2 linked regions of the Cytobacillus luteolus genome follow. The main gene of each other region encodes a partner of the protein of the gene in region 2 in a complex. Links are inferred from orthologs where the notes say so. Each region holds a gene or a part of one and is shown on either strand. Other genes may lie near its edges.

Region 1 (16,713 bases), on a different replicon or contig from region 2:
GATTAGCGTGCTCTAATGAGTTTGTAATGTCATAAATTGTGCTTGTTTGATTTTGTACGCCTGATGCGATTTCAGAAATAGCAGTGTCCATTTTCTCAGATGCAAAGTAACTTTCCTTACTTTGATTACTCACTTGTTTAATGGTTGTAGAGATAATCGCAGTATGATCCTCTAGTTGCTTCCTTCTTTCTAAGTCATTAACAAGCATTTCCTCAGTCTTTGACTGAGCTAACAAGATATTTTTAGACAACTGGTCAGCCATTTTTAATTGAAAGGATAGTAGAATTGTTACTAGTAAAAATAGGAGATAGATGGTTCCATAATTTTTTGTTTCTAACACTAGTTCAGAATGATGCAAATAGGTAAAAACAGTTAATATTAGTAACCCCAAACCAGCTCCAAGAAAGAGAGTAGAGCGCTTCATGTAAATGGCAGACGTAGCTAAAATAAAATAAACGAGAAAATAAGCTGTTGGCGAGATACTACTTTGCATAATTGTAAAGATGACAGTTGCTACAAACAAAATGGCGATGTACGGAATGGCTGTTATAAAACGATTTGTGTAATGCAGAAAAGCAACTACTGAAACTCCGATAAATCCTCCAATAATAATAGATAAAATGAGAGCAAGTTCTTTTCCTAATGCAATATCAACAATGGCAGCTAGAATAACAGATACGAAGGTTGCTTTAACAACTAGCCCATTTTTACGAATTAAATCCTCTATTTTCATTTTTTCAAGAGAAAACATGAAACACTCCTCCACAATACAAATTAATTATTGATGGATAATTTCGACTAATTTGTAAACAATCCTTCTTTTTTTTACAAAAAATGTTGAAATATGATTGAAATAGGAAAGCGTTTCCAAATTACTTAATAAATTTTAGGTAAATTCAACTAGACTAACATATTGCTATTGAATTCATTGAAGATAGTATCGTATCATATTAGTAGGTGGTACTAATACTAACATTTAATTTTAAAATATGGTATTCTTAAAGTAAGATGGATCGATATGAACTAAGGAGTGTAATGGATGCTTAAAATTCAAGAAATACGCGAACTAATTAAACTTGTAGACCAATCTTCTATTGATGAGTTTACTTTCGAACATGATGGCTCAAAAATTAAAATGAAAAAACATAACGACAATACTGGGTCAGTAATGAAACATGTAAATCAAGAAGTACAACAAGCTCCAGCAGCTGTTCAGGAAACTGTTCAACAAGCACCTACTGCTGTGGCAGCACCTGTAGCTGTACAAGCAGAGGCTCCAAAATCGGTAGAAGCAGCATCAACAGAAAACTTACATAAAATAACTTCACCAATGGTAGGAACTTTTTATGCAGCTCCATCACCTGATACCGAAAACTATGTTAAGGTTGGAGACCGCGTAAATACGAATAAAGTTGTTTGTATTGTGGAAGCTATGAAACTTTTCAATGAAATTGAAGCGGAAGTTAATGGAGAAATAGTTGAGATTTTAGTGAAAAATGGACAATTAGTAGAGTACGGACAACCACTATTCCTAGTTAAACCTGAATAAAGGGAGACTGCTATGATTAAAAAATTGTTAATTGCAAACAGAGGAGAAATTGCCGTTAGGATTATTCGAGCGTGCAAAGAATTAGGTATAGAAACAGTTGCTGTTTTTTCTGAAGCAGATCGTGAAGCCCTTCATGTCCAACTTGCAGATGAAGCCTATTGTATCGGGCCTACTGCCTCAAAAGATAGCTATCTAAATGTTACGAATATCATTAGTGTAGCAAAGCTTACTGAAAGTGAAGCTATTCATCCGGGTTATGGATTTTTGGCTGAAAATGCAGACTTTGCGGAGCTTTGTCGTGAATGTAATATTACATTTGTTGGGCCTAGTCCTGAAGCTATTTCAAAAATGGGGACAAAAGACGTAGCTCGTGAAACGATGAAGCAAGCGGGTGTACCGATTGTTCCAGGTTCACAAGGGATTATTAAGGATACAGATGAAGCAATTGCTTTGGCTAACGAGATGGGTTATCCTGTCATCATTAAGGCAACTGCAGGTGGCGGTGGAAAAGGGATCCGCGTTGCTAAAACAGAGGAAGAGTTAGTAAAAGGAATCAATATAACTCAACAAGAAGCAGCCACTGCATTTGGAAATCCAGGTGTATATATTGAAAAGTACATACAGGATTTCCGTCATGTTGAAATACAAGTATTAGCAGATAATTTCGGAAATGTGATACACTTAGGTGAACGTGATTGCTCCATTCAACGCCGATTACAAAAGTTGGTTGAGGAAACTCCATCTCCAGCTCTTGATGCTACGACAAGAGAAAAAATGGGAGAAGCTGCTGTTAAGGCAGCAGCAGCAGTTAATTATTCTGGTGCTGGAACAGTTGAGTTTATTTACGATCACAATGCAAATAAATTCTACTTCATGGAGATGAACACTCGTATTCAAGTAGAACACCCTGTAACAGAGATGGTTACGGGCGTTGACCTAATTAAGGAACAAATTAAAGTGGCTTCTAATGAAAAGTTATCTATTACGCAAGAAGATGTAACCTTTACTGGTTGGTCGATTGAGTGTAGGATAAATGCAGAGAATCCTGAAAAGAATTTCATGCCTTCACCTGGAAAAATTGAAATGTACTTACCTCCTGGTGGATTAGGAGTTCGTGTTGATTCAGCAGTATATCCAGGCTATGTGATTCCACCATTTTACGATTCGATGGTTGCAAAATTAATTACATACGGTGCAACTAGAGAAGAAGCAATTGCTAGAATGAAGCGTGCATTAAGTGAATTTGTCATTGAAGGTCCTGGTGTTCACACGACAATCCCGTTTCATTTAAAGCTACTAAATCATGAAAAGTTTGTAGATGGTCACTTTAATACAAAGTTTCTTGAATTATATGAGGTAATGAAGTCATAAACTATTACTGGAGGTGCTAGTTATGTCAGAGAATAACGTGTTAGAAATGAATCAAGGTAACAATAGCTTAGGTAAAGTTGAAATTGCACCAGAAGTGATTGAAGTTATCGCAGGAATTGCAGCTTCTGAAGTAGATGGCGTAGCACAGATGAGAGGAAATTTTGCATCTGGTGTAGCTGAAAGACTTGGTAAGAAGAATCACGGTAAAGGTGTAAAAGTAGATTTAACAGATAACGGTATTACAATTGATGTTTTCTGTGCAATGAAGTTTGGGATTTCTATTCCTAACGTTGCTCAAAAGGTTCAAGATAATATTCGTCAAGCACTGTTAAATATGACGGCACTAGAAATCGACGAAGTTAATATTCATGTTGTTGGTGTATTGTTTGAAAACCAAAAGCAAGAGCAGCAATACGAACAAGAAATGTAAACAAAATTTATTAACCTATGGGGGTCTGCGCATTTTGCGTTGACCCCTATTTTATTATAAAAGAAAAATATGCTATTATCTAAAGTGGAATAGTCGACAAACTTCGTACATAAAGGAGAAAAGAGTAAATGAAACGACGTACAGCAAGAGAAAGAGCACTACAGGCTCTATTTCAAATAGATTTAAGTGACAATGACCCAAGAGAAGTTATCACAAATGTGTTAATGGAAGGGGAAGAAAGCGATCCTTTTCTAGAGCAGCTTGTTTTAGGGGTAGTTGAAAACAAAGAAGAGATAGATACCATACTACGTGCTAACTTGGAGAAATGGACACTAGAGCGCGTAGCTAATGTAGATCGTTCCTTACTCCGCATGGCCATTTTTGAAATGAAATATATCGAGGAAATACCAGTAAACGTAAGCATGGACGAAGCAATCGAACTAGCAAAAACATTTGGGGATGACAGTTCAAGTCGCTTTATTAATAGTATCTTATCAAAAGTAAAAGAAACATTATAAATGCTCTTTCGTATGGTTTGTTGTTTAAATTTCAGGCTCTAAGTTGATTGGAGGGGAAGGCACTTGACTCCTGCGGGAAGTAGAGGAAAGGTCGAGACCCCGCAGACCGAAGGTTGAGGAGGCTCGACTTCCTCCCCGCGGAAAGCAAGTGCCTGGACCGGAAATCAACGGACTTTATTAAGAGTGCAATATAAAGATTTGTTTAGTTAGTCTAGTTTCATCTGTCTTTGTAAGTTTTTATATAAAAAATACAATACATATAGGGAGAGATTCAGATGACAGCTCAAATTATTAGTGGTAAAGAGGTTGCAGCAGAAATAAGAGGTAGAATTTCAGAAGACGTACTACGTTTAAAAGAAACAGGAATCATACCAGGATTAACTGTAATTTTAGTAGGAGATAACCCCGCATCTAGATCATATGTTACAGCAAAACAAAAAGCTTGTAATGACACAGGAATACATTCCACATTACTCGAATTTCCAGAAACCATGACTGAAACGAATTTACTAAACGAAATAACAAAGCTGAACAATGATCCAGAAGTGCACGGAATTCTTGTACAATTACCTTTACCAAAACACATTAATGAATTGGCTGTTATCGAGCATATTTCACCTAATAAAGATGTAGATGGATTTCACCCAATAAATGTAGGCAGAATGATGACAGGTCAAGACGCGTTTCTACCTTGTACACCATTTGGAATTGTAGAAATGGTTAAATCAAAACAAATACCGATTGCTGGAAAACATGTGGTCGTTATTGGTAGAAGTAATATAGTTGGTAAGCCAGTAGGACAACTTTTCTTAAAGGAAAATGCTACTGTTACTTATTGTCATTCAAGAACAACGAATCTCAAAGAAATCACAAAACAAGCGGATATTCTTATTGTAGCAGTAGGTAAAGCCCACTTTATCGATGGTGAATATATAAAAGAAGGTGCAGTGGTAATTGATGTAGGCGTTAATCGTCTCGATACAGGAAAACTTGTTGGCGATGTGTTATTTGAAGATGCAAGTCATGTTGCCGGGTACATTACACCTGTCCCAGGTGGGGTTGGTCCAATGACAATTACAATGCTACTTTACAATACAATTTTATCAGCAAAAACAAGTTCAGAGCAAATGAGTAATATATAGGCTCTCAAGGGGTTTTTTTATGAGTGAAGTTAGGTACCTAACCGTTACAGCTTTAACCAAATACATAAAACGTAAATTTGATGTTGATCCACACCTTCAGGATGTATTAGTGAAGGGGGAAATTTCGAACTTTAAGGCCCACAGTCGTGGGCATATGTATTTTACGATAAAGGACCAAAATGCCAGAATACAAGCAGTCATGTTTTCTGGCCAAAACCGTAACATGAAATTCACACCTGAGGATGGCATGAAGGTGCTAATTAGGGGAGAAATTTCTGTTTTTGAAAGTAATGGAAATTATCAAATTTATGTAAAAGAGATGCAACCTGATGGGATTGGTAATTTATACTTAGCCTTCGAACAGCTAAAAAAACAGCTAGAACAAGAAGGTCTATTTCATTCAGATTATAAAAAACCAATCCCAAAATTCCCAACATATATTGGAGTCATTACTTCGCCAACAGGTGCAGCTATACGAGATATTTTAACTACCATAAAGAGGCGTTATCCAATCGGGAAAGTGATTATCCTCCCTGCTTTAGTTCAAGGACAAAACGCTCCTTCTTCTATTGCTAATGCCATTTCTACAGCAAATAACTTAGGTTACTTAGACGTTTTAATCGTTGGTAGAGGTGGAGGATCTATAGAAGAACTGTGGGCATTTAATGAAGAAGTCGTTGCCAGGGAAATTTTTAAATCCGAAGTTCCAGTAATATCAGCTGTCGGACACGAGACTGATTTTACAATAGCAGATTTTGTGGCGGATTTACGTGCACCAACCCCGACTGCAGCTGCTGAGCTTGCAGTACCACATATGGTAGATTTAGCGGATAAGCTTTTATCAAGGAAAACACGTTTAATTAGAGCACTTAAGTCCACAATTGGCTATGAACAAGAACGGTTTAATAAATTACAAAATTCCTATGCTTTCAGGCATCCAAAAAATCTTTATGTACAAAAGGAACAACAGCTTGACCGCCTATACGAACGATTAGAAAGAGCGGGAACGAGAAACTTAGAAAGAAACCAGGAGAAATTTGAACGGTTATCCGTTCGACTTGAACATAATCACCCTGAGGAGCAAATCAAAAAGGCAAATGAACGTTTCTTGCAGGTTAAGAAAATATTGCAAAAAGAAGTGAAACAAATTGTAAATCAAAAACAATTTATGTTTTCTTCTACCCTTTCAAAATTAGAGGCATTAAGTCCTTTGAAGATAATGGAACGAGGCTACAGTCTGGTATATGATCAGCAGGAAGCACTGGTGAAGAGTGTGAAGGGTGTAAAAGCTGGGGAGTCTTTAAGCGTACAGTTACAGGATGGTAAAATTGATTGTAAAGTTGTTGGTGTAGAGGAGAGGACATTACATGACTGAAGAAAAACAAATGACATTTGAAGATGCCATGGAAAAGTTAGAAGAGATTGTAGAACGATTAGAAGAAGGCGATGTTCCTCTTGAAAAAGCGATTAGTTACTTTCAAGAAGGAATGAAATTATCAAAGCTGTGTCATGATAAGCTTCAAAACGTTGAGAAACAAATGGATCAAATTTTACGCGAAGATGGAAAGCTAGAGCCCTTCACTATTCAGGGGGATGAATAGAGTGACCACATCAGATTTTGAAAAGTTCCTTGCTCAAAATAAAGAGATGATTGAAGCAAGTCTTCCTGTTATGATTGAACGCTTGCATTCACCAGAAGTATTAAAAGAAGCGATGATGTATTCACTAAAAGCTGGGGGTAAGAGAATAAGACCATTATTATTATTTGCTACCCTTGATAGTTTCAAAAATTGTTTCGAAATTGGCTTACCTGTTGCCTGTGCAATTGAAATGATTCATACCTATTCTCTTATCCATGATGATTTACCAAGTATGGACGATGATGATTTAAGAAGGGGAAAACCGACAAATCATAAGGTATTTGGAGAAGCAAATGCAATATTAGCGGGAGATGGACTGCTTACATACAGTTTTCAACTGATATCAGATATGGATCATTCAGAGGTTACACCACAAATGAAGCTAGACCTTATTACTAACCTAGCAAAGGCAGCAGGGCCTGAAGGGATGGTAGGCGGTCAAATTGCTGATATGGAGGGAGAAGGGAAGAACTTAAGCTTAGAAGAGTTAGAGTATATCCATATCCATAAAACAGGGAAGATGCTAGCGTTTAGTGTAATTGCTGGTGCTATTCTTTCAAAGGCAAGAAATGACCAAATTCAAAAATTAGAAAGCTTTGCTTATCACATTGGGCTAGCTTTTCAAATTAGAGATGACATTCTTGATATTGAAGGTACTGAGGAGAATATAGGTAAACGTGTTGGCAGTGATCAGCTTAATGAAAAAAGTACCTATCCATCTCTACTTACAATGGAAGGCGCGAAGGATAAGTTAACATTTCATATTGATGAAGCAAAAAACATATTAGCTAGCATAGAGTTAGAAAATACAGATAAGCTTTTAAAGATTTGCGATTTGATTGCTACACGTAATCATTAAGGATTAAATTGAGGCAAGAAAATGTTTATGGTATACTCATAGTGGTAAATTCTATTAGTATACGGCAACTATTATCTTTATTTAAATAGTGAAAACAGATTGATGTCAATATACTTAGAATTGCCGTTATCACGCAGGTGTTAACGGCTATTTTTACAATTAGAAAAAGTTATATTAAAATGAACTAAAATCGATTCAATTAATTGGAAATTACAATGAAATTAAATGAAAGTGAGTGGTCTATTTGGATCTTTCATCAATAAAAAGCCCTCAATTCCTAAAAAGTATGAACAATGAGCAGCTAGAAAAGCTTAGCTCTGAGATCCGTCAATTTTTAATTGAGAAGCTTTCAGCTACTGGAGGGCATATAGGTCCTAATTTAGGTGTAGTTGAATTAACAATTGCACTACATAAGGAGTTTGAGAGTCCAAAAGACAAGTTTCTTTGGGATGTTGGTCATCAATCGTATGTTCATAAGATTCTTACAGGTAGAGCCTGTGAATTTGATACATTAAGACAATATAAAGGATTATGTGGGTTTCCAAAGCGTATTGAAAGTGAGCATGATGTTTGGGAAACAGGCCATAGTTCAACTTCTTTATCTGCAGCAATGGGAATGGCGGTTGCAAGAGATCTGAAGAAATCCAAGGAATTTGTTATTCCAATTATCGGCGATGGTGCATTAACAGGCGGGATGGCACTAGAAGCATTAAATCATATTGGACATGAAAAGAAAGATATGATTGTTATCTTAAATGATAATGAAATGTCAATTGCACCGAATGTTGGTGCACTACATTCAGTATTAGGTCGCTTACGTACTGCAGGGAAATACCATTGGGTTAAAGATGAACTAGAGATGCTACTTAAAAAAATACCAGCGGTTGGTGGAAAGCTTGCGACAACAGCTGAACGTGTGAAGGATAGCCTCAAGTATCTACTAGTTTCAGGTGTATTCTTTGAAGAACTCGGCTTTACTTACTTAGGACCAGTTGATGGACATAACTTTGAAGACTTATTTAGTAACCTTCAATATGCTAAAAAGACAAAAGGTCCAGTGCTTTTACATGTTATAACAAAGAAGGGTAAAGGCTATCACCCTGCTGAATCTGATACGATTGGGACTTGGCACGGTACGGGTCCTTATAAAATTGAGACAGGGGACTTCGTTAAATCAACTACTACAGCTCCAGCATGGAGTGCTTTAGTAAGTGAAACAGTCAGAAAGGTAGCTAGAGAGGACGAACGAATAGTTGCTGTAACTCCTGCAATGCCTGTTGGTTCAAAGCTCGAAAAATTTGCTCAGGAATTCCCGGACCGAATGTTTGACGTAGGGATTGCCGAACAACATGCAACCACAATGGCAGCTGGACTAGCAACCCAAAATATGAAGCCTTTTTTAGCGATATATTCAACATTCTTACAACGTGCATACGATCAAGTTGTTCACGATATTTGTAGGCAAAACTTAAATGTTTTTATCGGAATAGACCGTTCCGGGCTGGTAGGTGCAGATGGAGAAACACATCAAGGTGTGTTTGATATTGCGTTTATGCGTCATATTCCTAATATGGTTCTTATGATGCCAAAGGACGAAAATGAGGGTCAACATTTAGTTTATACAGCATTAAAGTATGATGATGGTCCTATTGCACTTCGTTATGCAAGAGGTAATGGACTAGGTGTTAAAATGGACGATGAGCTAAAAACAATTCCAATCGGCTCATGGGAAGTAGTAAAAGAGGGTGAAGATGCAATTATTCTTACCTTTGGTACAACCATTCCGATGGCGCTAGAGGCTGCTGAACAACTTGAAAAGGAAGACTTTTCAGTAAAAGTGATAAATGCAAGATTCATCAAACCAATGGATGAGACTATGCTTCATGAGATCTTTGCTCAGAACATTCCAGTTTTAACACTTGAAGAAGCAGTATTACAAGGTGGGTTTGGTAGTGCGGTATTAGAATTTGCCCACGATCATCACTATCAGTCTGTAATAGATAGAATGGGTATTCCCGATAAATTTATTGAACATGGTAGCGTGAATGCTCTGTTAGAAGAGATTGGATTAACGACTGAAGAAGTTATCAATCGAATCCGTAAAATAACACCTATAAAACAAAAGAGGGCTTGAAAAAAGAATGGGTACTAAAAAAGAACGACTTGATGTACTTCTGGTTGAGCGTGGATTAATTGAAACGCGTGAAAAAGCAAAACGTACCATTATGGCAGGGCTTGTTTATTCAAACGAGGTTAGGTTAGATAAGCCAGGAGAAAAAGTAGAAATAGATATCCAGCTTACGGTAAAAGGAAATGTCATTCCCTATGTTAGTAGGGGAGGGTTAAAGCTTGAAAAGGCCTTGAAGGAGTTTTCTCTCGATATTTCAAACAAAATCCTATTGGATATTGGTTCATCTACGGGAGGTTTTACGGATTGCGCCCTCCAAAATGGTGCATTAATGTCTTATGCAGTAGATGTAGGATATAATCAGTTGGCTTGGAAACTTCGTCAGGATGAGCGTGTGGTTGTAATGGAAAGGACAAACTTTCGATATGTCACACCGGCCGACTTAAGTAAAGGAATGCCACAATTTGCTTCAATTGATGTTTCCTTTATTTCCTTGAAACTAATTTTACCAGTTTTAAAAACACTTTTAGTAGCTGACAGTGATGTAGTTGCTCTCGTAAAACCCCAATTCGAAGCAGGCAGAGAGCAAGTCGGAAAAAAAGGAATCGTACGAGATGCAAAAGTACACGAACAAGTACTCTCAACGATCATCGATTTCTCAATTGGACAGGGCTATGATTGTAAAAATGCGTCCTTCTCACCAATAACCGGTGGCGATGGTAACATCGAATTCCTTCTACATCTACACTGGACTGGACACAAGGAAACTGGAGAAAAACAACTAAAAAAATCAGTAGAAACCATAGTTGCCGAAGCCCATGCAACATTAAAAGCAAATAAAGAAACAACAGGAGAATGACGTTTATCGTTATTCTCTTTTTTTTCTATTTAATACTTTAGGTAACTTTAATACTATGTTGATTTCCCCTGAAGGTACGAGACTCCTGCGGGAGTAGCGCGTCAAAGTGAGACCCCACAGGCGCAAATCGCCGAGGAGGCTCACGGACCGCCCTCGGAAAGCGAGGTCCTTCAGCGGAAATCAACAGGCAAGTTTTACTATCCCTATTTAGACAACATACTTCGACAAAAATAGGAAAAAATACCGAAAAAAATGTACTTTTTTTCAAATTTCATATAACATAACAGGTATAAACATACAACATTTTTGAATAATGGTGAGGTGAGAAAATGAATAAAGGTCAAAGACATATTAAGATTAGAGAAATCATTGCAAACAATGATATCGAAACACAGGACGAACTAGTGGATATCTTAAAAAATGGTGGCTTTAATGTAACCCAAGCAACCGTATCAAGAGATATAAAGGAACTTCACCTTGTTAAAATACCTATGTTGGACGGAAGATACAAGTATAGCCTACCAGCAGACCAACGGTTTAATCCGCTACAGAAGCTTAAAAGGTCACTTATGGATGCATTCATTAGAATAGACAGTGCTGGTCATATGTTGGTTATGAAAACAATGCCTGGTAATGCAAATGCAATTGGTGCCCTAATTGATAATCTAGACTGGGATGACATTTTAGGAACAATTTGCGGAGATGATACAATCCTTATTATCTGTAGAACGCCAGAAGATACTGAAATTATTTCAAAACGCTTCTTAGACATGCTGTAAACGATTTAAAAATAAAGTCTAAGGTGAGATTATATGTTAGCTGAATTATCAATAAAAAATTTCGCAATTATAGAATCACTCTCTATTTCATTTGAAAAAGGCTTAACAGTTTTATCAGGAGAAACTGGTGCTGGTAAGTCCATTATCATCGATGCCATTCATCTACTCGTTGGTGGTCGTGGATCTGCAGAATTTGTTAGGTACGGTGAGAATAAAGCAGAGATTGAAGGGCTTTTTTTATTAGAAGATGTTCATCCTTGTTATGATAAAGTTAAAGAATTTGGCATTGATGCCACAGAAGGTATGGTTGTTTTACGAAGAGATATTTTGAGTAATGGAAAAAGTGTCTGTAGAATCAACGGAAAGTTAGTGACTATTTCCATTCTTCGTGAAGTTGGCAGAACATTAATGGATATTCACGGACAGCATGAGCATCAAGAGCTTATGAATTCGGAACTACACCTTTCTTTGCTTGATCAGTACGGGGGAGAAGTGGTTGATGAGGCTTTAACAGAATATAGAGACATCTATAAGCAATATACCGAACTTAAACGAAAACTAAAGGAATTAAGTGAGAATGAGCAGGAAATGGCTCATCGCTTAGACCTTTTACTGTTTCAGCATAAAGAAATAGAGAAGGCGAATTTAGTAATCGATGAAGACATTCAACTTCTTCAAGAGAGGAAGAATATCTCTAATTTTGAGTCTATTTTTGAAGGGCTCAATAAAAGCTACGAAGCACTAAGCGGGGATCAAAAAGGCCTAGACTGGTTGGGACATGCTATGGGTCACACAGAAGATATTTCTGAAATTAATGATTCATTAAAAGAAATACATGAAACTATCTCCAATAGTTACTACCTACTTGAAGAAACACTATATAAAATCCGTCAACAGTTAGATGCTTTGGAATTTGATCCAAATAAATTAGATTTAATTGAAAGTAGATTGAATGAAATTGGTCATTTAAAGAAAAAATATGGACAGACGGTTGGAGATATTATAGAGTATGCTGCAAAAATAGAGGAAGAAATCGAGAAAATCCAAAATAGAGATCATCACGTAGATAACATTAAAAAAGATCTAACCTCCGTAACCGATGATCTAAGTCTAGAAGCTAAAAATCTTACATCCATTCGTAAGAAGTTTGCAGTTGAATTAATCCAGGCCATCCATCGAGAACTTCGTGAACTATACATGGAAAAAACTGTTTTTGATATTTACTTCAAACAGGTAAAAGGTTCCTATGAGGACCCACTCTTAGATGGGGAAAATGTAAAGTACACCTTAAATGGGAATGATGAGATAGAATTTTATATTTCAACAAACCCTGGTGAACCGATGAAGCCCTTGGCGAAGGTTGCTTCTGGTGGAGAATTATCGAGAATTATGCTAGCGATGAAGAGTATTTTTTCTAAGCATCAAGGAATCACCTCGATTATTTTTGATGAGGTTGATACAGGTGTAAGTGGAAGGGTTGCACAATCAATCGCCGAGAAGATACATCGTGTTTCTATTGACTCACAGGTGTTGTGTATCTCACATCTTCCACAAGTTGCTGCAATGGCTGATACCCATCTATTTATTGCAAAACAATCAGAAGATGGGAGAACAAAAACCTCAGTTACACCATTAAATGAGGAAGAAAAAATAAAAGAAATTGGTCGTATGATTTCAGGAGTAGAAATTACAGATTTGACAAAGGAACATGCCAAGGAACTCCTTGGTTTTGCAACGAAAATAAAACAAAATTGAAATGCTATCCAAAAAGGGTAGCTTTTTTTAACCTCATTTCGGTTATAATTGTTCCGTTCTAGGGTCAAATTAAAGAATGTAGCCAAAGAAATTTTGGTGTGGGATTTAGGAGCGAGGAGAGTGAAGTGGATTGAATAGAGACAGAATGAGAAAACTTATAGGTACATTTCTCCTTGTTTCACTAGTCGCTTTAGGATTTTGCACGCCCTTAAAGGAATATATAGCAATACCAAAAGAATTAACGGTTTTTGAAGGGCAGAATAGCAAATTCGATCTTTCAGTACCAGTATCAGCCACATTAAATAGCGATAGCGATTCGATGACACTAAACAAGGAATCAGACTCACTTACGCTAAATACGCATGATAGTGGAAGAGGACAAATGCTTTTAGAATTAGCAGGTCTTCCCATTAAAAAAGTTGATGTTAATGTATTATCCGATTTTAAGGTTATACCAGGTGGTCAATCAATCGGAGTAAAACTGAATACTGTTGGTGTCCTTGTGGTTGGACATCACCAGATTGAAACGCAAGATGGTAAGAAATCTCCTGGAGAAATTGCAGGTATTCAAGTAGGAGACATTATTACAGAAATAAACGGTACAAAAATTGAAAAAATGAGTGATGTTACACCGTTTGTACAAGATGCAGGTAAAACAGGAAATCCCCTAAATTTAGTCATTTCTAGAGAAAATGAAAAATTCGAAACCAAATTAGTACCTCTTAAAGATAAGAATGACCATGCCTATCGTATCGGTTTATATATTAGAGACTCAGCGGCTGGAATAGGGACAATGACATTTTATCACCCAGAATCAAAAAAATACGGAGCATTAGGACATGTGATTTCTGATATGGACACCAAAAAACCAATTGTTGTCCAAGACGGACAAATTGTTCGTTCCACAGTTACATCTATTCAAAAAGGTAGTAACGGAGATCCTGGAGAGAAACTAGCGCGCTTTTCGGGTGGAAAAGATGTAATCGGTACAATTACACGTAATAGTCCATTTGGAATCTTTGGTGTTCTTTCAAAGGAAATTAAAAATGGAGTTATGGACAAACCAATGCCAATCGCTTTATCACATCAGATTAAAGAAGGCCCTGCAAAAATTTTGACAGTGGTTGATAACGATAAGGTTGAAGAATTTGACATTGAAATAATGAGTACAGTACCTCAAAAATTCCCTGCGACTAAAGGGATGGTTATCAAAATCACAGATGAAAAACTTCTTTCGAAAACTGGTGGGATTGTTCAAGGAATGAGCGGAAGTCCAATCATTCAGGATGGAAAAGTCATCGGGGCAGTAACCCATGTTTTTGTTAATGACCCAACATCAGGTTATGGTGTGCATATTGAATGGATGCTAAATGAGGCTGGGATCAATATTTATGAAAAAGATGGACAAAAAGCGAGCTAAATTTGCTCGCTTTTTCTTTGGAATTATGTTAAAAATATAGGTAAGTAAAGATAATTCGACAAAATCACAATGATTCAATTGTCAAATGGCGTATTTAGTCGAAAAACAGAGGAAATAGGAGAAAAAAATAGATTTTCTAGATTTTTTACTAATTTTTTAAAAAAATAGAGGATTTTATATTGCATTGTCGAATTCTTCCTTTAGAATAAATATATAACACAAAATATTTCGGACTTAGGAAATCGAGGAGGAAGAATTGTGAAAAAAATTAAGGTGTGTGTGGTTGATGACAACCGCGAGCTTGTAAGTTTATTAGAGGAGTACATTTCTAGCCAAGATGATATGGAAATTCTTGGTGTAGCATATAATGGTCAAGAATGTTTAAACATCCTAAAAGATAATGATCCAGACGTTCTGGTTCTAGATATAATTATGCCTCATTTGGACGGATTAGCGGTATTAGAGAAATTACGTGACATTAAAAAGGATAAACAACCAAATGTCATTATGCTAACTGCTTTTGGTCAAGAGGATGTTACCAAAAAAGCGGTTGATTTAGGTGCATCTTATTTCATCCTAAAACCGTTTGATATGGAGAATCTTGCTAGTCATATTCGACAAGTGAGTGGAAATGCAGCACCAATTGTTAGACGTTCAGGTTCAACTTACAGAACTTCATCTATTCAGTCTACAGCTGAATCTAAGCCAAGAAACTTGGATGCGAACATAACAAGCATTATTCATGAAATAGGAGTACCAGCTCATATTAAAGGTTACCTATATTTACGTGAAGCGATCTCAATGGTTTATAATGACATTGAACTATTAGGTTCTATTACTAAAGTTCTATACCCTGACATTGCGAAGAAATACAATACCACAGCTAGCCGTGTTGAACGTGCAATTCGTCATGCAATTGAAGTAGCATGGAGTCGTGGTAATATCGATTCGATTTCTTCTTTATTTGGTTATACAGTGAGCATGACAAAGGCAAAGCCTACAAATTCCGAATTCATCGCAATGGTAGCCGATAAGCTTCGTTTAGAGCATAAGGCTTCTTGAGAGGGTAAGGACGAATAGACTTTAATTGAAATTATATTTTTAAATAAAATAAAGCCCAATTAATCAAAAAAAGATTAATTGGGCTTTTTCTTTTATTCATTATTTTTTGAAGCCTCATCCTTTTTATCAAGCTCCATCATTTTCTGAATAAGAATATGCTGTGGCATGTGCATGATTTGTTCAAGTGGAACATTTAATGCCTTTGCTAATCTCTGAGCTGTTTCTGCGGATATTTGTAATGGTCGCATTTTGGTAGCCTCCTACATTTACTATGTAGTAAGTATATCAAAAAAACGGAGGTTATTCTTATGACAAAGATTTTTGCCCATAGAGGTGCTTCTTCTACACATCCTGAAAATACGATGGAAGCCTTCAAGGAAGCTTTGAGAGTCGGAGCAGAGGGGATTGAGTTGGATGTGCAATTAAGTAAAGACGGTGTCGTTGTTGTCATTCATGATGAAACAGTAAACAGGACAACAAATGGGAAAGGGTGGGTCAAAGAATATACGTATAAGCAATTACAGAAATTTGATGCAAGCTATAAATTCTCTAAAAAACTAGGTGTTTGTAGAATTCCCTCATTAGAAGAGGTTTTTAGTTGGGCAACTGATAATAATATGATTCTTAATGTAGAATTAAAAAATGGATTAGTGGAGTATGAAGGCATTGAGGAAAAGGTGTTGGAACTAATTTATAAATATAATTTATCTAACCGTGTAATCATTTCATCTTTCAATCATTACAGTATGGTTAAGTTTCATCAGCTTGCTCCTGAAATTGAAACAGCACTTATTTATATGGAGGGGATTTATAAACCTTGGGAATACGCAGCTACATTAGGAGCAGGAGCTATCCATCCTTACCATCCTGTTGTAAAAGAGGAAACAGTGAAATTATCTCATGACCTAGGTATTGCCGTAAGGCCTTTCACTATTAATAAAATCGAATTGATGAAAAAGTTTGCAAGCTTTGGATGCGAGGGAATTATAACAGATGATCCTAAGAAAGCTATATCTGTGCTTAGATAAACTATATTCAGTGTTAAGGTTATTCGCTAGAATCCACGAGACTCCTGCGGGAGTAGCGTGTCAACGGGAGACCCCACAGGCGCAGAGCGCCGAGGAGGCTCCCGGACTGCCCGCGGAAAGCGAGTGGATTCTAGCGAATAACCCCTTGAACCCTTCCAAGACACTATAAAAAG
Region 2 (16,770 bases):
TTTGCAAGTTTAGTTTGAATGTAAGATTCTACATTTTCTACTTCACCAATCTCTGATAACATCTTCATAACTGCTTCATTTGCTCCACCGTGAAGTGGTCCTTTTAAAGCACCAATTGCAGCAGTTACTCCAGAATACACATCGGATAACGTAGCTACACAAACACGTGCAGTAAATGTTGAAGCATTTAATTCGTGGTCAGCATGTAAAACTAAAGCTTTATCAAAAGCTTCTATTGCAATTTCACTAGGCTCTTGGCCAGTTAACATATATATGAAATTAGCAGCAAAGCCTAAATCTGTACGTGGTGCGATTGGCTCTAAGCCTTTTCTCACTCGTGAAAAAGCAGTCACTAGTGATGGAATCTTTGCTTGTAGGCGGATCGCTTTTTGATAATTTGAAGCCTCGTCCATATTGTCTGCCTCTTCATCATATAAACCTAATAAAGACACAGCTGAGCGAAGTGCTGCCATTGGATGGACTTTGTCGATTGGGTAAGTTTTAAAATGATTTAATACTTCTTGTGGTAAACTTGCATTTTCGGCTAGTTGTTGCTTTAATTCTGCAAGCTCATTTTGAGTTGGTAATTTACGGTGCCATAATAAGTAAATAACTTCTTCGAAACTTGCATTATCTGCAAGGTCATCAATGTTATACCCAACATAAGTTAGGGTATCATCGATAATAGAACTGATAGAAGATGTAGTTGCTACAATCCCTTCTAGACCGCGTGTTGCTGTCATAAAAACCTCTCCTTTTTTTAAAAATCTCCCCATTACCCCAGTATTGATTTGGACTTTATCCAAGTGAGCGCTTGTTCAATATAACACATTACATAACTTCATTTTTTAAAAAGTAAATGCTTACAATTACAAGCGTCCATTAAGTGTACACCACAAAAAAGTAGGTGACATCTAGTATAGGATAAAATTGCATATAAATGCTCTATGTAGGAAGGATGCAATCTTATCTATTATTATACCTAATTATCAGATTTTTGTGAATCACAACAGGTATAGTAAGACCATAAATATTATAACACAAAAATATTATGTGAAAAAATTATAAAGCCTCATTGCTAAGTAGGCTATTCCAGCACCGATTAAGGGCCCTACTGCAACCCCTTTAAATAAAGCTACTGCAATAATAGTTCCAAATACAAGAGCAGTGGTAATGTGTGGATCATCTGCAAGGAGATGAATTCCTCCTTTAGCAATCAATGCCACGGCAATACCAGATGCTAGTGCTATCCAAGCATATGGTGATTTCACTGCATCACCAAGTTGTTTAAAACCTATTTCTCCAGTCGCAATTGGTACTAAAACAGCTAGAGTAATTAGTGTAATCCCCCAATTTATGCCTTTACCTTGGATATGCGGAAAAAATTTAGAATCCAATCCAGTCCACTTTAATACCAGAAGTACCGCTACTGCTATTATTAGTGATTGGTTTTTCCCGACCACACCTATTGCTAACAAGACAAGCAAAAATAAGGTAGCTTGATTAAACAAGTTACTCATCCTTCCTATTTTACAACTACTATATCGTACCATATAAAAATATTTTCTACCATGATATAAGTCACTAATTAAGGGTTTGTACTTTCCATAAATTATATAAGAATGTAAAATAAGGATATTACCCTAAGACAGGAGGTTTTCTATTTGACTATCCAGCATTTATATAGTGTATTACGATTCCTGTTGGTTCTTGCAATCGTTGTAATTGGTCTCATCACAATATATTTATTATCAACTGTTACTTATCCTTTTATTATTGCGCTTGTTATTGCTTTTATTATTAATCCATTGGTTAATTTTCTTCAATACAAAGGGAAAATGCCTAGAACCTTAGCTGTTTTTATAGCACTTATACTGGTCTTTGCTATAGTTGCAGGTTTATTAACCTTATTGATTGCTGAGATTATTTCAGGTGCAAACTATTTAGCTAATGTAGTTCCTTCCCATTTTGAGAAGCTAGTAGTATATATAGAAGAAATAATTACCGCTCAGGTAATTCCTATGTATAATCAGCTTACTAATCTATTTAATAATTTGGAAAGCGGGCAGCAAAATACCATCATTGAAAATATTCAAAATGTCGGGACAACAGTTGCCACAAATGTTGGGCAATTTATTCAAACAATCTTACAAAATATTCCTAACTTCTTAGGTTGGCTTCCAAACGCTGCAACAGTACTAATTTTTTCTTTATTAGCTACGTTTTTTATCAGTAAGGATTGGGATCGTCTAGTAGGTATCGGAAGAAAAATACTTCCAGTAAAGGCTCGTACGTCAGGCAAAACCGTTTTTGTTGATCTACAAAAAGCCTTATTTGGATTTATTAAAGCACAAGCTACATTGATTTCTATTACTACGGTTATTGTCTTAATTGGATTACTTGTCTTACGAGTAGATTACGCAATCACCATTGCTTTATTAATCGGTATAGTTGATGTGTTACCATACTTAGGAACAGGGCTAGTCTTTGTACCTTGGATCATCTATTCTGCATTAAGTGGAGATGTACATTTAGCCTTAGGGTTGGGCGTTCTTTATGTAATCGTCATTGTCCAAAGACAAATTATGGAGCCTAAAATTTTATCTTCAAGTATTGGGTTAGACCCATTAGCAACACTCATTTCCTTATTCGTTGGCTTTAAATTATTTGGATTTCTAGGTTTAATTATCGGCCCAGTTTTACTTGTAATCATAAAAACCCTCAGTACTGCTGGGGTATTTAGGGACTTATGGAGCTTTATTATCAACAATAAATCTGCATAAAAAAAGAGGGGATGACTCATTGAGCTTCCCCTCTTTTCTTCATATGTTATCTTCTAATAATGGTAAACTGACCGTTATTTATCATTCTTTGAATAATCCTTCCAATCAATGGCTTTATGGTATTTCTAGTAGGTGGTAACAACAGAAAAAATCCTAATGCATCTGTTATAAAACCGGGAGTTAATAGTAGTGTTCCTCCTATTAAAATACAAATACCATCCATAATAGCATTGGCTGGTGGGTATCCGTAGGATATGTCCTCCTGTGCCTTTTTTAGAACTTCTATTCCTTGTTTTTTTGCTAACCATGCTCCTATTACACCAGTGGCGATTATTAATAGAATGGTTGGCCATACCCCAATTGTATTTCCAGAGAACACAAGTAATCCAATTTCTAATGCCGGAACAATTATAATCAGTGCAAAAAGTATACGAAACATTGTCTTAACCCCCGAATCTCTTTATAACAAAATTATTCTTGTCCCACTATTATATGCTTAGAAAAACAAAAAGAGAAGGAAAGATCATCCCTTCTCTTTAAACATTAACGTTCATTTATTTAAATTAAAGCACACTAGCATGACCATCGTAAATCACGCCACGTGACGCGTCTACAGTAATATCTTGCCCGTCCTTTATAAGTGTTGTAGCATTTTCTACACCTACAATTACTGGTATACCTAAACTAAGTCCTACAACTGCAGCATGGCTTGTTAGCCCACCCTCTTCTGTAATCAGAGCAGAGGCTTTTTCAAGTGCTTGCATCATATCACGGTCTGTTCCAACAGTAACAAGGATCGCTCCATCTTCCATTTTGCGATTAGCTTCCTCACCAGACTTAACAATGATAGCTTTGCCATACGCTGTTTTTCTACCAATTCCTTGTCCCTTCACGATCACATCACCAACCACATGAATTTTCATAAGGTTAGTTGTGCCCGTTTCACCGACTGGTACTCCGGCAGTTATCACAACTAAGTCCCCTGGTGTAATGATACCAGATTGTATCCCTTCTTGAACAGCAATATCTAACATCTCATCTGTTGATGTTGCTATGCTTCCAGCTTGTGGATATACTCCCCATGCAAGTGCTAATCTTCTAGATGCTGATGGACTAGTTGTAACAGCGATGATAGGTGCCTTAGGTCTATATTTTGAAATCATTTTAGCAGTATGACCACTTTCAGTAGGTGTTATGATTGCAGAAACATCTAGATTTAAAGCAGTATGTGCCACAGATTGACCAATTGCATCTGTAATTGTAATTCCACTTTGCTTACTACGAGTAGAAAGCATTTCACGATATTGTAATGCTGTTTCAGCACGTGATGCGATATTATGCATTGTTTGAACAGCTTCTTGAGGGTAATTTCCAGCCGCTGTTTCTCCAGAAAGCATAATTGCATCTGTCCCATCAAAGATAGCGTTAGCCACGTCACTTGCTTCTGCACGTGTAGGTCTAGGATTACGTTGCATTGAATCTAACATTTGAGTTGCAGTAATTACAGGTTTACCTAAGGCGTTACATTTCTTGATTAACTCCTTTTGTACTAATGGTACTTCTTCAGCTGGTATCTCTACTCCTAAGTCACCACGAGCGACCATTAAACCGTCAGACACCTCAAGAATTTCATCAATATTGTCAACACCTTCTTGATTCTCAATCTTAGGAATAATTTCAATAGTTGAGGCATTATGCTTTTCTAGAAGATCACGAATTTCAAGTACATCTGAAGCACGTCGTACGAACGAAGCTGCAATAAAATCCACACCTTGTTCAATCCCAAAGATAATATCATTTGTATCTTTTTCAGTAATGCCTGGTAGTTTTACCTGCACCCCTGGAACATTGACACCCTTTTTATTTTTAAGGGTTCCGGTGTTTAGTATTTTCGTCGTAATCTCTTGATTTTGGTGGTCAATTGAAAGAACCTCTAGACCAATTAATCCATCATCCAATAAAATTTTTGAGCCAATATTCACATCTTCTATTAAACCAGGGTATGTAATTGAAAATTTTTCAAGCGTTCCTACTGTTTCGGTCATGGAAACAATAATTGTTGAGCCTTCTTTTAATTCAATTGCCCCATTTTCCATAGTATGAGTACGAATCTCTGGACCTTTGGTATCAAGAAGTATAGCAACCGTTTTACCTGTTTTTTCTGAAGCCTCTCGAATGTTTTTTATTCTCGCCCCGTGCTCTTCATAGTCACCATGTGAGAAGTTAAGTCTGGCTACATTTAAACCCGCCTCAATTAACTTTGTAAGCATCTCTACACTTTCACTCGCGGGACCTATTGTACATACAATTTTAGTTTTTCTCATTTTTGAACTACCTCCTCTATCAATTGTGGAAACGATTCCACACCCATTCTAAATAGACAATTCTTTTGATAATTGATACATATTTTCCTCAATCTTATGTGGTCTTTCAAGAATTTCTAGAATATCATAGTCAACCAGCTTATTATTCTCGATACCTACAGAGCGTCCACCTTTACCTTCTATTAATAACTCTACAGCTCGAGCACCTAAACGGCTAGCTAGAACACGGTCAAATGCAGTAGGTGAACCACCACGTTGAATATAGCCAAGCACACTGACTCTCGTCTCTAATTGAGTTGCTTCGGTTAACTCTTTGGCAAAGTCTACTCCACTTCCAACACCTTCAGCAACAATAATTATACTATGTTTCTTACCTCTATCATGTCCTCTTTTTAAACGAGAAACTACATCATTCATATCATAATCAGCTTCAGGGATAAGAATTGTTTCAGCACCTCCTGCCAAACCTGACCAAAGTGCAATATCCCCAGCATGTCGACCCATAACTTCAATAACATATGTACGCTCATGAGATGTAGCCGTGTCGCGAATTTTATCAATTGCATCAATTACTGTATTAAGCGCAGTATCAAAACCAATCGTAAAGTCAGTTCCTGGAATATCATTATCAATTGTTCCAGGTACACCAACACATGGAAATCCATGTTCTGTTAGTTTTTTTGCGCCACGATAAGAACCGTCTCCACCAATTACAACTAGTCCTTCTATGCCAAGGCTTTTTAGTTGTTCAATTCCTTTTTGCCTGCCCTCTGCTGTTTTAAACTCTTCAGATCGGGATGTATATAGCATAGTACCACCACGATGGATTATATCACCTACGGAACCAAGTTCAAGCTTTTTAATTTGACCGTTTATTAATCCTTGATACCCCTGGTATACACCGTATACTTCAATGTTATGAAAAATTGCTTTACGAACAACAGCCCTAATTGCTGCATTCATTCCTGGCGAATCTCCACCACTAGTTAGTACACCAATTTTTTTCATAGTCTCACCTCAGGTTAATTTAGTTCGATATGTAACATTCCTATATGCATTCACATGAGTGCGTTGCTACTATTCATTGTTTAACATACCATGAAGAATTATTGAAGACAATAGAGTGATAAATGAATACATAGAAAACTATGTGTCAAATTTACAACAATAAAGTGAAGAGTAGTTGAGAATGTTTTTATACTTATTTATTGTTTCTTTAATGAAAGATAATATTCTTAAGTATCAAAACCAAAAGAACGTGCCCCGATAATGGAATCGCACGTTCTTGGCAATATTACTGTACACCTATATAATCATTCGTACTCTGAAATTCACCAATCGATTTAAACTTTTCATAACGATGTTTAACTAATTCAACCTTCCCCATTTTAGTTAATAATGAAAGTGACTCTCTCAATACACGGTCAATATGTGCAGTTTGTGTTTCAACATCCTTATGAGCTCCACCTTTAACCTCAGGGATAATTTCATCAATTACTCCAAGCTCTTTTAAATCTGGAGCTGTAATTTTCATCGTCTCTGCTGCTTTCTTTGCTAAACTAGCATCTTTCCAAAGTAATGCAGCTGCACCTTCTGGAGAAATAACAGAATAAGTGGAATTCTCTAGCATATGTATATGATTCCCAACTCCTAACGCTAAAGCTCCACCACTTCCACCTTCACCTATTACAATGCATACAACTGGAACGGTTAGACCGGCCATTTCAAATAGATTTTTTGCTATCGCTTCACTTTGACCACGCTCTTCTGCTGCCTTCCCAGGATATGCACCCTTAGTGTCAATAAAACAAATGATAGGGCGGTTAAACTTTTCCGCTTGTTTCATTAAACGAAGAGCCTTACGATACCCCTCTGGGTGAGGCATTCCAAAATTGCGACGAATGTTTTCCTTCGTGTCTTTCCCACGTTGGTGACCAATTATTGTAACAGGAAGACCATGATACTTTGCAATTCCACTAACAATTGCTTCATCATCTCCATAGTAGCGGTCCCCATGACATTCTAAAAAATTCGTAAACAGTCGCTTAATATAGTCGAGAGAGGTAGGACGTTCTGGATGTCGTGCTATTTGAACTCTGTCCCACGGCTTCATGTTTCCATAAATCTCGTTTTCTAATTTTGCTAGTCTACCTTCTAGCTTCTCTAACTCATCCGTTAAATCTACATCTGTATTTTTCGTAAACTCTCTTAACTCTGAGATTTTTTTCCTTAATTCTATAACCGGACGTTCAAATTCCAATTCTCCTACCAATTCAACTCACCTCCAGGTTGGTGTATATCTAGTACATTAGCAAGTGTTTCTTTCAAATCCTGACGATGAACAACTGCATCCAATTGTCCATGCTTAAGAAGAAACTCCGCAGTTTGGAAATCAGAAGGTAGATCTTCACGAATCGTTTGTTCAATAATTCTTCTACCTGCAAATCCTATTAAAGCACCAGGTTCTGCAAAATTGTAATCTCCTAAAGAGGCAAAACTAGCAGAAACTCCACCTGTTGTTGGGTGAGTCATAACTGAAATGATTAATCCACCCTTATCACTATGCATTTTTAACGCTGAACTTGTTTTTGCCATCTGCATTAAACTTAAAACGCCTTCCTGCATTCTCGCTCCGCCTGAGGCTGTAAAGATAATAAAAGGCACACCTAATTCTGATGCTTTTTCAATGGCTCTCGTAATTTTCTCTCCTACTACTGAACCCATACTCCCCATTCTAAAACTTGAATCCATAATGGCAATAACCGTTTTGTTACCGTTTATTTTACCTTCACCAGTTACAACAGCCTCATTAATTCTAGCTTTTTTTCTATCTTTTTCAAGTTTCTCAAGGTAATCAGGAAATCCTAATGGATTTTGAGAGAGCAATTCTCTATCATATTCCATGAATGAACCTTCATCTAGTAAACTTTGGAGTCTGTCATGTGAATTCATCATATGATGATGGTCACAATTCATACACACTCGCAAATTTTTATTTAATTCTTTAGTATACATGATCTTCTTGCAGTTTGGACATTTTGTCATTATTCCTTCAGGTACATCTTGCTTTGCCTGTTCAGATGGAATAGAAGCATACTTTTTCTTCTTTACAAATATATCTTTTAACAAGCATAAACCTCCCTTACTTAATAGCAACCCTACAGTTTACGGACTATATAGAGATAATAGAACAAAGCAATCTTTCTTTAGTTCCCTCTCTCTATTACTGTAACGAAACAAGCCCAAACATTTTGTTGAAACATGTCATACGTTATTCGACAATTTCTTTAATTGCGAGCTTTTCATAGATATGTAATGCTTTTTCCACATTTTTTGAAGAAAAAGCATCAAGTAGTTCTTGATAGAGTGATTTATTATTTTTAGTAGGGTCTTGGACTTGTAGCACTAGGAAATACTCACTAATCACTTGCCAAAGTCGTAGAAATAAACTGTTATTAATTCCCTTTACCACTCCGCTAAAAAACTCATGACGTGTAAATTCTGTCGTATTAATAAGTTCACTAAGACTTTGTAATTGCTTCTCGCTCATTCTCTCGCAGGCTAAAACAATACTATCACGTTCAATTAAATACTTTGTTTCAATTAAATCTTTTTTAACTTTTACATCTTCTAATATATACGTGCCTAATATTTGAACAAGCTGGTGGTCTCCAAAATTTTTTATAAAAGTGCCTTCTCCTCTTCTTGTCTCAATAATACCTAGGAGTTCCAGAGAACGTAATGCTTCTCGTACAGAAGATCTTCCAGCCTTTAAGCGTTCGGATAGCTCTCGTTCGGACGGAATTTTATCTCCGGCAACAAGTCCGTCTGCCACAATGATAGAACGTATTTGTTTTAATATTTCAATATATACCTTCGAATTTGAAGAGGTCACCTTCTTGAATCACTCGCCTTTACCTATAATAGATAATTTACGTGTTTTTTCTGCCACATCTTCAGGGTCCACTACTATTCTTGCAACTCCTGTTTCCATTGCAGCTCTTGCTACTCCTGCAGCTACTGCCGGGGCAACACGAGCATCGAATGGGGCAGGAATAACATAATCCGGACTTAACTCTTCCTCAGAGACTAAGCTCGCAATTGCTTCAACAGCAGCAATTTTCATCTGTTCATTAATATGAGTTGCACGAACATCGAGTGCACCTCTAAAAATACCCGGGAACGCTAAAACATTGTTTACTTGGTTTGGAAAATCTGAACGACCTGTCCCCACAACTTTAGCACCTGCAGCCTTTGCTTCTTCTGGCATAATTTCAGGGTTTGGATTAGCCATTGCAAAAATAACTGGATCCGAATTCATACTTGAAACCATTTCTGCAGTAAGTGCTCCTTCCACAGAAACCCCGATAAATACGTCTGCATCCTTTATTACATCTTGCAGCGAACCTTCTGCTCGTGCATTGTTTGTATATTTAGCTACTTCTTCTTTAACTGAATTCATTCCGTACGGTCTGCCTTCGTAGATAGCTCCTTTAGTATCACACATAATAATATCTCTTACACCATAACGATATAAAAGCTTGATAATAGCGATTCCTGCTGCACCAGCACCGTTTGCTACTACTTTAATTTCAGACATCTTTTTATCAACTAATTTTAATGCATTCACTAGTCCAGCAACTGTAACGATTGCAGTACCATGTTGATCATCGTGGAAGATTGGGATATTTGTTTCTTTCTTTAATCGTTCTTCAACAACAAAACAATTAGGTGCAGCAATATCTTCTAAATTCACTCCACCAAATGTTGGTTCTAGTAATTTTACAGTTTCGACAATTTTATCTATGTCTGTAGTATTTAGACAGATAGGAAATGCATCAACACCAGCAAAGCTCTTAAACAACACTGCTTTACCTTCCATAACCGGAAGAGCTGCCTCTGGTCCTATGTTGCCAAGGCCTAATACGGCAGTTCCATCAGAAACAACGGCTACCATATTACCTTTCATTGTATAATCATAAACCTTATTTTTATCATCATAGATTGCTTTACAAGGCTCGGCCACTCCAGGTGAGTAGGCTAAACTTAAATCCTTTGCATTTCTAACAGGAACTTTTGATTTTGATTCTAACTTCCCTTTATTTACTAGGTGCATATGTAATGCTTCTTCACGTAGGGTCATTATTTTCACTCCTCATAGTTTTAGGCTATGTAAAACAACCTGTTGATTTCTGCTGCAGGCATTCGCTTTCCGCAGAAATCAACAAGTGGGTCAACTTACACTAGGCTTTAACACAACCTAATTTTAAAAAAGGTAAATTACATCATTGTATAAATACTAGCCATAAAATAAAAATTCCAAAAGTGGTCAGACCACACTGATACCTTTACAATATAACATAATTTTGTTTTATGTAAAGATTAATGTTTTTTTAATACAACATTTTTTTCTCCTACTAATTCCTTTAACCTATTAAGGCACTCTTCACTACTATTTATCCAACTATCCTTTTGTAGCTTATATGTTTTCTTCTCATCCACATAATAGATGATGACTGGTGTTGAACCATGGTACTTTTTTAAAATCGCGTGTATATTTTGTATAGTAGATCCTTCTTTATGAATTGGTTCAATTTTAAGATACAAGGAGGACGATTCTTCTTTCATTGACTTTAGTTCTTCAATAGATACTACATTTTTTACGATTAACTGCTGCCTTTGGTCCCTTAACTCGATTTTCCCTTCAACTAACACTACTGTACCTTTTTGTAGTTTGGTAGAAAACTTTCGATAAATAGTTGGGAAAGTAACCGCTTCAATCTCTCCTGATTCATCACTAAGTGTTAAGAATGCCATTACTTCCCCTTTTTTTGTACGAATGGTTCGTTCATTTGTTATATAAACTCCTAGCTTCACAGATGTATCGAACTTAGATGGAGCTAGCTCCACAATAGGTTTGGCAAGCATCTTTTTGAATAGTGGTTCGTATGGGGTAGTCGGATGACTTGATAAATAGAATCCAAGTGCTTCTTTTTCAAACTTCAGTTTAGTTTCCGGAGAAAATGGATCAACTTTAATATATTTAGGCTTTAAATTAAATTCATCATTCATAAATAGGTCGAATTGCCCATCTTCACTTGGCCGAACTAATTCTGCATGTTCTATTGCTAAATCTAATGACGCTAATAACGTTGCGCGGTCCTCCCCAAATTCATCAAAAGTTCCTGAAGAGATTAGCATTTCAAGTGTTTTTCTATTTACGTTTTTTGTTGAAGTCCTCATACAAAAATCAAAAAGATCACTATATCTTTTCTGCTTTCTCACCTGAAGTATTTCTCTTAGTGCAGCAACTCCTACTCCTTTTATAGCTGCTAAACTAAACCTGATGTAACCTTTTTCCACTGTAAAAGGAAAACTACTGCTATTAATAGATGGAGGTAATAGTTTTATACCTTTTTGTTTTGCTTCTCTACTGTACTGAAAAATCTTATCTTCATTTCCTATCACACTTGTAAGTAATGCTGCAGTAAAATAGAGTGGGTAGTTTGCTTTTAAATAGGCTAATTGATAGGAAATGATACTGTATGCAACTGCATGACTCCTGTTAAATCCGTAATTTGCAAAACGGACAATTAAATCATAGGTTGAATGGGATGTTTCAAGAGTATACCCCTTATTTAAGCAGCCCTTTACAAAGTGTTCCCTTTCTTCATCAAGAACTTCTTTCTTCTTTTTACTAACAGCCCTTCGTAAAAGGTCAGCTTCACCTAATGAAAAACCAGCCATAGTAGCTGCGATTTGCATGATTTGTTCCTGATAAACAATTACACCAAAAGTCGTTTTTAATATTTCTTTCAAGTCTTCATGCGGATAGACAATCTGTTCACGACCATGTTTTCGTTCTATATAAGTTGGAATATTTTCCATTGGACCAGGACGATAGAGTGCATTTACAGCCACAATGTCTTCTATGTTAGTCGGCTCAAGATTTTCAAGAACTTTTCTCATACCTCCTGATTCCAATTGGAAAATCCCAGTAGTATCCCCGCTACTCAATAGTTCATATGTCTTAGCGTCATTGAAAGGTATGTTGTTTAATTGGATCCTTTTCCCTGTTTCTTTTCGAATGTAGGATAGAATATTATCCAAAATCGTTAAGTTACGCAAGCCGAGGAAATCCATTTTTAACAGTCCTAATTCCTCAAGAATGTCCATTGAATATTGAGTAAGATAGGTTTCGTTATGTCCTTCTTGAACTGGCACCAAGTTAGTAAGAGGTTCTTCACTAATAACAACTCCTGCAGCATGTGTGGACGTATGTCTAGGAAGACCTTCTAGTTTTATGGCAGTCTCATATAGTCTTTTACCAAGTTCAGAGCTACTTATATACTCGCGTAAAGAGTTTGATTCTTTAATCGCCTGTTTAAGTGTTATACCTAAACTTGATGGAATTTGTTTTGATATATAATCTGCTTCCTTCGGTGGAATCCCCATAACCCGTCCAACATCTCTAAGTACCGCCCGAGCTGCTAAAGTTCCAAAGGTAATAATTTGAGCAACGTGTAGTTGACCGTATTTTTGAGCAACGTAGGCTATTACTTCATCTCGTCGATTGTCTGGAAAATCAATATCAATATCAGGCATGGAGATTCTCTCTGGGTTTAAAAACCGTTCAAATAGTAACTGATACTTTATAGGATCGACATCTGTAATATTAAGAACATACGCAACTAGTGACCCTGCTGCAGAACCTCTACCAGGTCCAGTTAATATCCCATTTGAATGTGCAAACTTCATAAAATCCCATACAATTAAAAAGTAATCACTAAACTTCATAGATTTAATAACATCTAGTTCATATGTAAGTCTCTCAAGATAATTCGTTTTAATTTCTTCTCCGAACCTTACCCTTAGCCCCTCTGTACAAACCTTTTCTAGGTAATCATTCGAGCATTCATTCATAGGAGTAGGATATTTTGGTAATGCTGTTTTCCCTAACTCTATCTCTACATTACATCTGTTAGAAATATTCAATGTTTCTTCGAGTATTTCTGGGAAATTCCGAAATAACTCTACCATATTTGATATAGGTTTCATGTAATATTGGTCACTAGGTAGTTTGATTCGATCATCATCTGATAGTTTATTACCATTCTTAATTGCTATGAGACACTCATGTGCAAAAGAGTCTTCTTTATTTAAATAATAGACATCATTTGTTGCTACAGGCTTTACCATTAACTCCTTAGAGAGTTCCATTAGACTTTTATTTAACATTTGCTGTTCGTTTAAACCATGGTCCTGAATTGATAAATAGAAATTTTCTAAACCAAAGATATTCTTATATGTATTTATCACTCTTTTCGCTACATCAACATTATCCTTTAAGATGGATTGTTCAATTTCACCTACTAGTCCAGGTGAAATGGCTAATAAGCCTTTACTATAATAGGGTAACCACTTCTTAGGCATACCTGCTTTTGATTTTGATTGAACTATACTACTAATTTTCAAGAGGTTTTGGTACCCTGCACTATTAATAGCAAGCAATACCAGAGGAAAAGCTGACGTGTTGGTTTCTTCACTATCCAATTGATCACCAATAATGGATACTGTTAACCCGATAATTGGTTTGATGTTTTGTTTTTTACACTCCTTAAAAAAAGGGACTGCTCCGTACATCACATTTTCATCCGTTAACGCGATTGCCTTATAACCAAGTGCCTTTGCTTTACTTACAAGGTCTTCTATTTTGGACGGACTATTTAACAAACTATACGCACTTCTAACTTGAAGATGTACAAAGGACACTAGCTACCCCACCTTTTTAAAAAATATTATTAAATATTTATATCAATTATAGAACTAATGAAATTAAGTGACAAATAAATATGAACTTGGTTTTATTTCTTTAGTTCATCCAGAGATAAACATAACTAGTCATGATTGTCCATATATATAACTAACATTTGTTTTTTCGTTTATTCTGTTTTAAGGAGATGGTTTTGTTGGATCTCAATGATGGTTTTATTCCAGCCTTTATTCAGAGCTATTTTATCGCGCTTGGTGTTTTATTAGGAGGAGCGCTAATTGGTGGAATTGGAGCTTTTTTATCAGGGGATGCCCCGTTGACTTATATTTTTAAATTTGCGGGTAAATTAAAAATCTGGGCGTTAGTTGCTGCCATTGGTGGAACCTTTGATGCATTTAACAGTTTCGAGCGAGGAATTCTTGAAGGACAAACGAAGGATATTTTCAAACAAAGCCTTTTAATCATTTCAGCGATGGGTGGAGCACAAACAGGTTGGATGATTATACAGTGGTTCACCCAGGAGCATGTATCATAATGAGAATACCACCTTATTACAAAAAACCAGGATGGCAACGTTTTTTCGCAGGAGTTTTCATGGGTGCATTGATAAGCTGGTTCGTATTTTTGTATATGTATGGAGTCCTACAGGAAAAGCAAATCCAACTTTTGGAGGAACAGATCGCTACTATAGATGATTTAAAAGATCAAAAAAAATTACTTCTAGAGGACTATGAAAAGTTAAATGAACAAAATAAAAGTAAGCTTAAAATCCAAGAAATTGACATTGAATTTTTGGACACAAGGAAAATTGAGCTTGCCGGCCTAACCATCCATCAATTAAAAACAGCAGTAAAAAAAGACCTTAATCATCTTATTGCGAAAGACATTGAAACTGTCTCACGAAATAAAGAGCTATTACGACAAACTATAGAAAATAAGGTATATGAAATTGATGACAAAAATTATCGCCTTCAAGTTTATACCATTTACTTCGATACCACAATGGAGATATTACTAAAAATTGATTTAATCTAATTGTTTTTTGTGAACATTTGTTGAAATTTTCTAAAAATTACTGGCATTTCTCACCCCTAATGTATAGAATAGAACTAACAAAGGCTTATGTCACGAATGTTCTAGAATAAACTATAGGGGGAGATGAGTCATGAAAATTTTAAACCGCCGGAAAATTGTACAGGAAAAGCTTGACCTAATTAAAGCGGGTTATTCTGCTTATGCCGAATCATTCGAGATTGCTACCCTTTTAAAAAAGGAGATTCAAGCTCTCAATCTGCAAGTTCACGAAGATATTACAAATGTAGGATCATGGTTTATTCCTGAAAAGGTTAAGTAATAAACAGACCTCATAAGTACATTTATCCATATTTTTTATAGAAAAAGTCGCTAAAAGGGCGACTTTTTAATCGTTACTACAGATTTCTTCTAAGTCTCTCACGACTTGCTCCGCTTCATCCCATGAATAAATTGAAGCTCCTGCCGCTAAAGGATGTCCCCCACCATTATATCGCCTAGCCACTTGATTTATAACAGGCCCTTTTGAGCGTAATCTTACTCTGATTTGATCTTCCTCTTCTACAAAAAAGACCCATGCCTTAATTCCCTCAATATTTCCTAAGATACTTACCAGTTGAGAAGCTTCTGTTGGTTTGACATTATATTTTTTTAGCATTTCATCCTTAATTATGACTGATGCCACACCTGTTGGAGTAAGGGTGAAATTCTGCAAAATATAACCACTTAAGGAAGCTACATTCGGTTTAGTACTATATAGATTTTCATATAAAACTGAAAATAAAAAGTTATATTCAACTAATTCTCCTGCATATTTGAACGTTTTAGGATTTGTACTTGGAAATAGAAACCTGCCCGTATCACCTACGATACCAGCATATATTAATCTTGCTGCATTTGTATTTAAGTGAAGACCTTGTTGTTTTCCATGTAAATATAGCTCATAGATCATTTCACTCGATGAACTTGCATTCGTATCTACCCAAATTACATCTCCGTATTGATCGTCATTTGGATGATGGTCAATTTTAATTAATAACTCCCCTAAGCCATAGCGTTGATCACAAATTCGTTCTTGATTAGCTGTATCACACACAATTACTAAAGCACCTTCGTACTCTTCATCCGAAATAGTATCCATTTTGTTTAAAAATGCTAGTGAGTCTTCATTTTCTCCTGCTATAAGAACATTCTTATCAGGATAGGATGCTTTTAGCATCTCTGCTAACCCACCCTGCGAACCATATGCATCAGGGTCCGGGCGCACATGACGATGAATAATAATTGTATCAAATTGCTTAATAGCCTCTAAAATTTTATCTTTCATTTTACGCTCCTTTTAGAACCTTTTTTTCAACTATTTACCTTTCTTTATTATAAAATAAGAAAATAGCATCGTGTAATAAATTTTGTTCAAAAAGCTGTCAAATTATTGTGGGTGGAATTATAGCGAATTTGTATGTAAAATAAGGATAGGTTGTACTATCAAGGAGGATTTTGAAAATGCCTATTTTTGTTATACTAATTATATTCTCTTTATCTTTTTATATCTTCTATAAAGCTAAATATTTCCGTACAAAGCGTCCGGTTGAAAAGCGCTGGGTATCAGCGAAGTCAAGCATTGCTTTAGGATTATTTGTGTTATTCTTTGCAATTAACCAGTTTTTCCTTCATACCTCGACGGTTTCTACTGTTGTAGGAATTGTGTTCTTACTTGTAGGTGGGGGAAGTATATGGGCTGGCTATCGAGCTTACAAATACTATTTACCATTAGCGATTGAAGAAGCAAACCAAGCTAAATAATGCATAGAAAAAAGGGACGGAGAAAGTCCCTTTTTTTGTTACGTTTATTATATGA

Evidence for each region.
Region 1: the proteins of accD (region 2) and accB are in contact, whole or in part, in a solved structure (PDB 8UXZ), measured with the Escherichia coli proteins. The link is inferred for Cytobacillus luteolus from one-to-one orthologs.

Annotation. Positions count from the first base shown.
Region 1 is NZ_JAGGKM010000003.1:19,915-36,627, forward strand. The notes cover bases 1-2,794. They hold accB (acetyl-CoA carboxylase biotin carboxyl carrier protein), read left to right. Parts: upstream 1-1,039; coding sequence 1,040-1,549; downstream 1,550-2,794. Other genes in these bases: J2Z26_RS08480 (methyl-accepting chemotaxis protein), read right to left, coding at 1-751; accC (acetyl-CoA carboxylase biotin carboxylase subunit), read left to right, coding at 1,562-2,794. Outside these bases: more of accC, read left to right, coding at 2,795-2,920; J2Z26_RS08495 (Asp23/Gls24 family envelope stress response protein), read left to right, coding at 2,943-3,350; transcription antitermination factor NusB, read left to right, coding at 3,479-3,868; bifunctional methylenetetrahydrofolate dehydrogenase/methenyltetrahydrofolate cyclohydrolase FolD, read left to right, coding at 4,144-5,010; xseA (exodeoxyribonuclease VII large subunit), read left to right, coding at 5,030-6,385; J2Z26_RS08515 (exodeoxyribonuclease VII small subunit), read left to right, coding at 6,378-6,611; J2Z26_RS08520 (polyprenyl synthetase family protein), read left to right, coding at 6,613-7,509; dxs (1-deoxy-D-xylulose-5-phosphate synthase), read left to right, coding at 7,754-9,643; J2Z26_RS08530 (TlyA family RNA methyltransferase), read left to right, coding at 9,651-10,496; ahrC (transcriptional regulator AhrC/ArgR), read left to right, coding at 10,826-11,275; DNA repair protein RecN, read left to right, coding at 11,309-13,030; SpoIVB peptidase, read left to right, coding at 13,161-14,450; sporulation transcription factor Spo0A, read left to right, coding at 14,709-15,512; J2Z26_RS08555 (YycC family protein), read right to left, coding at 15,605-15,760; J2Z26_RS08560 (glycerophosphodiester phosphodiesterase), read left to right, coding at 15,821-16,540. UniProt on the Escherichia coli protein: This protein is a component of the acetyl coenzyme A carboxylase complex; first, biotin carboxylase catalyzes the carboxylation of the carrier protein and then the transcarboxylase transfers the carboxyl group to form malonyl-CoA.
Region 2 is NZ_JAGGKM010000004.1:318,870-335,639, forward strand. What follows is about bases 6,305-9,155. They hold accD (acetyl-CoA carboxylase, carboxyltransferase subunit beta), read right to left. Parts: upstream 8,237-9,155; coding sequence 7,373-8,236; downstream 6,305-7,372. Other genes in these bases: accA (acetyl-CoA carboxylase carboxyl transferase subunit alpha), read right to left, coding at 6,402-7,379; J2Z26_RS13655 (FadR/GntR family transcriptional regulator), read right to left, coding at 8,379-9,002; ystJ (NADP-dependent malic enzyme), read right to left, coding at 9,012-9,155. Outside these bases: citZ (citrate synthase), read right to left, coding at 1-743; J2Z26_RS13620 (DUF441 domain-containing protein), read right to left, coding at 1,050-1,511; sporulation integral membrane protein YtvI, read left to right, coding at 1,665-2,783; J2Z26_RS13630 (FxsA family protein), read right to left, coding at 2,830-3,222; pyk (pyruvate kinase), read right to left, coding at 3,347-5,107; pfkA (6-phosphofructokinase), read right to left, coding at 5,156-6,115; more of ystJ, read right to left, coding at 9,156-10,250; dnaE (DNA polymerase III subunit alpha), read right to left, coding at 10,490-13,879; sporulation membrane protein YtrH, read left to right, coding at 14,077-14,415; sporulation membrane protein YtrI, read left to right, coding at 14,373-14,915; J2Z26_RS13680 (YtzJ family protein), read left to right, coding at 15,046-15,234; J2Z26_RS13685 (DHH family phosphoesterase), read right to left, coding at 15,301-16,239; J2Z26_RS13690 (YtpI family protein), read left to right, coding at 16,416-16,715.